2 linked regions of the Duganella zoogloeoides genome follow. The protein of the gene in region 1 binds, or shares a complex with, the protein of each later gene. Links are inferred from orthologs where the notes say so. Each region holds a gene or a part of one and is shown on either strand. Other genes may lie near its edges. The genes, in order: SR858_RS16965 and moaD.

Evidence for each region.
Region 2: the proteins of SR858_RS16965 (region 1) and moaD are in contact, whole or in part, in a crystal structure (PDB 1FMA), measured with the Escherichia coli proteins. The link is inferred for Duganella zoogloeoides from one-to-one orthologs.

The regions. Positions count from the first base shown.
Region 1 is NZ_CP140152.1:3,851,923-3,855,234, reverse strand. Bases 116-3,115 are described here. They hold SR858_RS16965 (molybdenum cofactor biosynthesis protein MoaE), read left to right. Parts: upstream 116-1,372; coding sequence 1,373-1,858; downstream 1,859-3,115. Other genes in these bases: clpB (ATP-dependent chaperone ClpB), read left to right, coding at 1,946-3,115; SR858_RS16970 (DUF349 domain-containing protein), read left to right, coding at 116-1,376. Outside these bases: more of SR858_RS16970, read left to right, coding at 1-115; more of clpB, read left to right, coding at 3,116-3,312. UniProt on the Escherichia coli protein: Converts molybdopterin precursor Z to molybdopterin. This requires the incorporation of two sulfur atoms into precursor Z to generate a dithiolene group. The sulfur is provided by MoaD.
Region 2 is NZ_CP140152.1:2,652,965-2,656,243, reverse strand. The notes cover bases 65-3,031. They hold moaD (molybdopterin converting factor subunit 1), read right to left. Parts: upstream 1,692-3,031; coding sequence 1,437-1,691; downstream 65-1,436. Other genes in these bases: thrC (threonine synthase), read right to left, coding at 2,923-3,031; SR858_RS11805 (molybdopterin molybdotransferase MoeA), read right to left, coding at 1,691-2,914; SR858_RS11815 (hypothetical protein), read left to right, coding at 1,201-1,440; SR858_RS11820 (TIGR03862 family flavoprotein), read right to left, coding at 65-1,167. Outside these bases: more of SR858_RS11820, read right to left, coding at 1-64; more of thrC, read right to left, coding at 3,032-3,279. UniProt on the Escherichia coli protein: Involved in sulfur transfer in the conversion of molybdopterin precursor Z to molybdopterin.

The sequences.
Region 1 (3,312 bases):
TGGTCAAGGCCGTGGAAGAACTGCCGGTCCAGGGCCTGTCGATGAGCGAGCTGGCGCAAAAAGTGGGCAGCATGCGCGAACGCTGGAAGGAGCTCGACGCCGTCTCCGGCCACGCGCCCAAGGGCTTGTGGGAAAAGTTCGACGCTGCCTGCACCGCCGCCTACGCGCCGGCCGCCGCCCACTTCAAGCACCTGGCCGAGGAACGCCACGCCAACGCTGCCAAGGCGCAAGCGCTGATCGACGAGATCCGCGCCATGGCCGACTCGGCCCATGACGGCGCCGACCTGAAAAACGTTGCCGCTGCCGTGCAGCGCCTGCGCCAGGTGTGGGGCCGTCTCGGCGCCATCGACCGCAAGGAAAAGCGCAAGCTCGACCAGGCCTTCGACAAGGCCCTGGGGCAGTTGCAGGCGCCATTGTCCGAACAGCGCAAGATCGAGGCAGCCAAGCGCGAGGAACTGATTGCCGAAGCTGAACAGTTGCAGCCGGCCGACCGCCACACGCTCGACAAGCTGCGCCGTCTGCAGGAACGTTGGCAGGAGCTGGCCAAGGCGCTGCCGCTCGAGCGCAAGATCGAGCAGGCGCTGTGGCAGCGTTTCCGCACCGTGTGCGATGCGATTTTCGCCAAGCGCAAGGAAACCGCGCACGCCGCCGACCACGAGCGCAAAGCCCACCTGCACGCGCGCGAAGACCTCTGCAAGGCGCTGGAAACGGCCACCTTCAGCGGCGACGACAAAGCCCAACTGGCAGCCATCGCGCACACCCTGCGCGATGCGCAAACGGCGTGGAACAGCGCCGGCGTGGTGCCGCGCGCGGCCGAAGCCCGCATTAACGAGCGTTATCAGGCGGCAGTGGCCGGCGTGCAAGCGCAAGCCGACGCCATCAAGCGCCGCGCCGGCGCCGCCCAGGCCAATGCACTGCGCGACAAGCTGCGCCTGGTGCAGGCGCTGGAGCAGTCGATTGCAGGGCAGGGCGAACAACTCGATGCCGACGCCTGGCAAGCCCGCTGGACCGCGTTGCCGCCGCTCGGCGGCGACTACGACAAGGCGCTGCAAGGCCGCTTTGCGGCTGGCGTGACGGCCCTGGAGGCGGGACGCGAGTCGTACACCAGGCAGCTGGAAGCCAATCGCGCCAAGCTGCTCGACGAAGTGCTGCGCCTGGAGATCGTCGCCGGGGTCGATTCCGGCGCCGAGTTCGCGCGCGAGCGCCTGAAAATGCAGGTAGAAGTGTTGCAAACGTCGTTGAAATCGGGCCAGAAACCGCTGTCGGCCACCGCCGCCTACCTGCAATTGTGCGCGATGCCGGCGCTGGCCGACGACCGCACCGTCAGCCGTATCGAGCAGCTGCTGCGCCGGATCGGCGGTTCGGAGCGGGCATGAGCGAGGGTAGTCAACTCAATCAGGTCCGGATCCAGACCGAAGATTTTGATTTGACCACCGAGGTGGCGCGCCTGCGCGCCGCCAACCCGAAGATCGGCGCGGTGGTGACGTTCGTCGGCGCGGTACGCGACCTCAACGACGGCGCGTCGGTGGCCGAGATGGAGCTGGAGCACTACCCGGGCATGACCGAGCAGTCGATTGCCGCCATCATCGAGCAGGCCAGGCTGCGCTGGCCAACCTTCGGGGCGCTGGTGATCCACCGCGTGGGGCCGCTCAAGCCGCTCGACCAGATCGTGCTGGTGGCGGCCACGGCCGCGCACCGGGGCGAGGCCTTTGCCGCCTGCGAGTTCATCATCGATTATCTGAAGACCGACGCGCCGTTCTGGAAGAAGGAAGTCACGCCAGACGGCGCCCGGTGGGTCGATGCCCGCGTGAGCGACGACGCGGCGCTGGCCAAATGGCGGGGGGCCGCGTCTACCTGATGTTGTCAAATGGTTCTGGTCGCAGGTCTTGAAAAGTAGTCGTACAACCCTATCTGTGCGCTAACTCAAATCTATCGGAGCATCACCATGCGGCAAGATAAACTCACGACCAAACTCCAGGAAGCCTTGTCGGACTCGCAGAGTCTGGCAGTGGGCAATGACAACCAGTACATCGAACCCAGCCACTTGCTGCTGGCGCTGTTGAACCAGGACGACGGCAGTGCCCGCTCGATCCTGCAGCGCGCCGGTGTCAACGTTGGCGGTCTCACCAAGTCGCTCAAGGATGCGCTCGACCGCAAGCCCAAGGTGTCGGGCACGGGCGGCGACGTCCAGGCCAGCCGCGAGCTCGTTGGCGTGCTCAACATGGCCGACCGCGAAGCGCAAAAACGCGCGGACCAGTTCATTTCCAGCGAAATGGTGCTGCTGGCCCTCACCGAAGACAAGTCCGACGCCGGTACGCTGGCCCGCGAAAGCGGCCTGACGCGCAAGGCGCTGGAAGCGGCGATCGAGGCCGTGCGCGGCGGCGGCAAGGTCGATTCGCAAGAGGCCGAAGGCCAGCGCGAAGCGCTGAAAAAATACACGCTGGACCTGACCGAGCGCGCCCGCGCCGGCAAGCTCGACCCCGTGATCGGCCGCGACGATGAAATCCGCCGTGCGATCCAGGTGCTGCAACGCCGCAGCAAGAACAACCCGGTGCTGATCGGCGAGCCGGGCGTCGGTAAAACCGCGATTGTCGAAGGCCTGGCGCAGCGCATCGTCAACAACGAAGTGCCCGATTCGCTCAAGGGCAAGCGCGTGCTCGCGCTCGACATGGCGGCGCTGGTGGCCGGCGCCAAGTACCGCGGCGAGTTCGAGGAGCGCCTGAAAACCGTGCTCAAGGAGCTGGCGATGGACGAAGGCCAGACCATCGTCTTCATCGACGAAATGCATACGATGGTCGGCGCCGGCAAGGCTGACGGCGCCATGGACGCGGGCAATATGCTCAAACCCGCGCTGGCCCGGGGCGAGCTGCACTGCGTGGGCGCCACCACCCTCGACGAGTACCGCAAGTACATCGAGAAAGATGCCGCACTCGAGCGCCGCTTCCAGAAAATCCTGGTCGATGAGCCGAGCGTGGAAGACACGATTGCCATCCTGCGCGGCTTGCAGGACAAGTACGAGCTGCACCACAAGGTCGCCATTTCGGACGCCGCCATCATCGCGGCGGCGGAATTGTCGCACCGGTACATCACCGACCGCTTCCTGCCCGACAAGGCGATTGACCTGATCGATGAGGCCGCGTCGAAAATCAAGATCGAGATCGACTCCAAGCCCGAGGTGATGGACAAGCTCGAACGCCGCCTGATCCAGCTGAAAATCGAAAAGGAAGCGGTCAAAAAGGAAAAGGACGAGGGCTCGCGCCGTCGCCTGGACCTGATCGAGGAAGAAATCGAACGCCTGCAACGCGAACTGAA
Region 2 (3,279 bases), 1.2 Mb from region 1 along the record:
GCCGCCGGTCGGCGCCTCCCAATCGACCATCTCGCCCGCCACGAACACCCCCGGCGCAGCCTTGAGCATGGCGCCATCGAGCGCCTGCCACATCACGCCGCCGGCGCTGCTGATCGCCTCGTCGATCGGGCGCGGACGCACGAGCCGCACTGGCAGGCGCTTGATCGCGTGCGCCAGCAAGTGCGGATCGCCATACGATTCCTTATCGAGGCACTCGCGCAGCAGCCCCGCCTTGACGCCCTTGAGGCCGAGCCTGCTTTGCAGGTGGCTGGCCAGCGAACGGGCGCCGCGCGGGCGCGCCACTTCATCGAGCACCCGTTCCGGCACCAGGTCGGGCAGCAGGTCGAGATACATCGTCGTGTGGCCGCTGGCGGCGATCTGGTCGCGCATCGCGGCCGACAGCGCATAAATCAGGCTGCCCTCCACGCCGCCGGCAGTCACCACGAACTGGCCCTGGCGGCGGAACTCGCGCCCGTCCGCACCGACCGAGGTGATTGCCACCGTGGTCAGCGGCTCGCCGGCGTAACGCTCGCTGAAATGCGCGCTCCAGTCCACGTCGAAGCCGCAGTTGGCCGGAACCAGGGGCGCTACCGCCACGCCACGCGCCTGCAGCAGCGGAATCCAGGCGCCGTCCGAGCCGAGCCGCGCCCAGCTGCCGCCGCCCAGGGCCAGCACCACGGCATCGGCCCGCACGGTCAACTCGCCATCGGGCGTCTCGAATACCAGCGCGCCGTCGGCGCTGCGCCAGCCCGTCCAGCGATGGCGCATGTGAAACCGCACGCCGTGCTCGCGCAGCCGGTGCAGCCAGGCCCGCAGCAGGGGTGCGGCCTTCATATCGGTAGGGAACACCCGGTTGGAACTGCCGACAAAGGTCTGCACACCGAGGCCGTGGATCCACGCGCGCACGGCCTCGGGGCCGAAAGCGTCGAGCATCGGGCGCAGCGACGCGGCCTGCGCGCCATAGCGGGTGACGAAATCGGCATACGGCTCGGCGTGGGTGATGTTCATGCCGCCGCGACCGGCCAGCAGGAACTTGCGGCCGACCGAGGCCATGGCATCGTACACATCGACCTGCGCCCCGCCCTGCGCCAGGGTTTCGGCGGCCATCAGGCCCGCCGGGCCGCCGCCGATGACGGCGACGCGAAAAGATGGCACACTAGGCTGCATGGTGTTCAATAATCAAAATGAGAGGGAGACTGCATGGGCGCATTGTTCTGGCTGAAACGCTACCTGTTGGCAGCGTTGCCGCTGTTCGCGATCCTGGCCGCCGCGGAATGGTTCAAGGGCTCCACCACGCGCGACGATTACCTGAGCGCCGCGCTGTGGGCCATGGCCGCCGCCGGAATTTTTACGTACGGTCACTGGCGCCGCTACCGCCTGGCGTTGCCATGCGCCAGCTGCGACGACGTCGGCGCCGGCACCAGGCCGGGCGAGCGCTAACCGCCCGTCACCGGCGGGAAAAACGCCACTTCCGCGCCGTCCGGCACCGGGGTGGCGGCATCGCACATCACCTGGTTGCAGGCCATGCGCAATGCCGGACTGGCCAGCGCACCGCGCCAGTTGGCGCCGCGCGCGGACAGGTGCTCGCGCAGGTCGCCCACCGTGGCCACTTCCACCGGCAGAACCAGGGTGTCGCTGGAAACGCCCACGGCTTCGCGCACGCTGGCAAAAAATTTTACGGTAACCGCCATCAGGACATCAACTCGCTGAACGGGATGAACCGGACCAGGTCGCCTTCGGCGATGGTGCGGTTGGGGGGATTGTCGATCACGCCGTCGCCCCAGACGGTGGACGTGAGCACGCCCGAACTCTGGTTGCGGAACGGTTCCAGCCCGCCGCCGGCGTTGATGCGCGCGCGCAGGAACTCGTTGCGGCGGTCGGCCTTGGGCAGATTGAAGTCCGCCCGCATGGTAAACGCGCGCGGCGCCACCGTGCCCTGCACGCCTTGCAGGCGCAGGATGAACGGCCGCACGAACATCAAAAACGTGATGAAACTCGACACCGGGTTGCCGGGCAAGCCCACGAAGGCGGCCTGCCCCACTTCGCCAAACGCCAGCGGCTTGCCGGGCTTGATGGCAATTTGCCACATGGTGAGGCGCCCTTCCGCCTCCACGGCCGGCTTGACATGGTCTTCCTCGCCCACCGACACCCCGCCCGACGTGATGATCAGGTCGTGGCCATTGGCGCAGTCACGCAGTACGGCGCGGGTGGCATCCAGTGTATCGGGCACGATACCGAAATCGGTGATCTCGCAACCGAGGTTTTCCAGCAACGCGCGCAGCGTAAAACGGTTGGAGTTGTAGATGGCGCCGGGCGCCAGCGGTTCGCCGGGCATGGTCAGCTCGTCGCCGGTAAAGAACACGGCCACGCGCAGCTTGCGCCGCACCGGCAGCGTTGCCAGGCCGACCGATGCGGCCAGGCCCAGCTCCTGGCTGCGCAGGCGCGCGCCGGCCGGCAGGATGGTGCTGCCGCTGGTGATGTCTTCGCCGGCACGGCGTATCCACTCGCCCGCTTTCGGCGTGTGGCGAATGATGACGGTGTCGCCGTCGGCGCCGCCCACTTCGCACTGCTCCTGCATCACGACTGCATCGGCCCCTTGGGGAATCAGCGCGCCCGTGAAGATGCGCGCGGCGGTACCGGCCTGCAAAGGCTGGCCGACACGGCCGGCCGGGATGCGCTGCGACACCTTGAGCACGGCGTGACCGCTGATGCAGTCGGCCGCGCGCACGGCGTAGCCGTCCATCTGCGTGTTGTCCTGGCCGGGCACGTTCATGCCGGAGACCTGGGCCTCGGCCAGCACGCGGCCGTTGGCCTCGAGCGTGGGCACGGTCTCGATGTCGGCCACCGGACGGGCGGCGGCCAGCATCTGCGCCAGCGCCTCGGCCATGGTCAGCATCGGCTTGGGGGCGTGCATGGCGCCGCTCACAGGCCGGTGTTGGCGGCGATGTAGGCTTTCATCGCCTCCACGTCGGCCTTCATGACCACGAATTTCTGTGGCAGGTCCTCGATATTTTCGAAGCCTTGCGGACGTTCGGCGTCTTCGCCCAGCGCGTCGAGGATGGTCTCGTTGAACTTGGCGGCCAGCGCGGTTTCCAGCACGATCATCGGCACGCCCGGTTGCAGGTGTTCGCGCGCCACCTTGATGCCGTCGGCGGTGTGGGTGTCGATCACGATGCCGTAGTCGTCGGCCACGTCGCGGATGGTGTCGAGGCGGTCGTCGTGGGTGGATTTGCCCGACTTGAAGCCGTACTTGGACACCAGTTTGAACTCGTCGCCGTC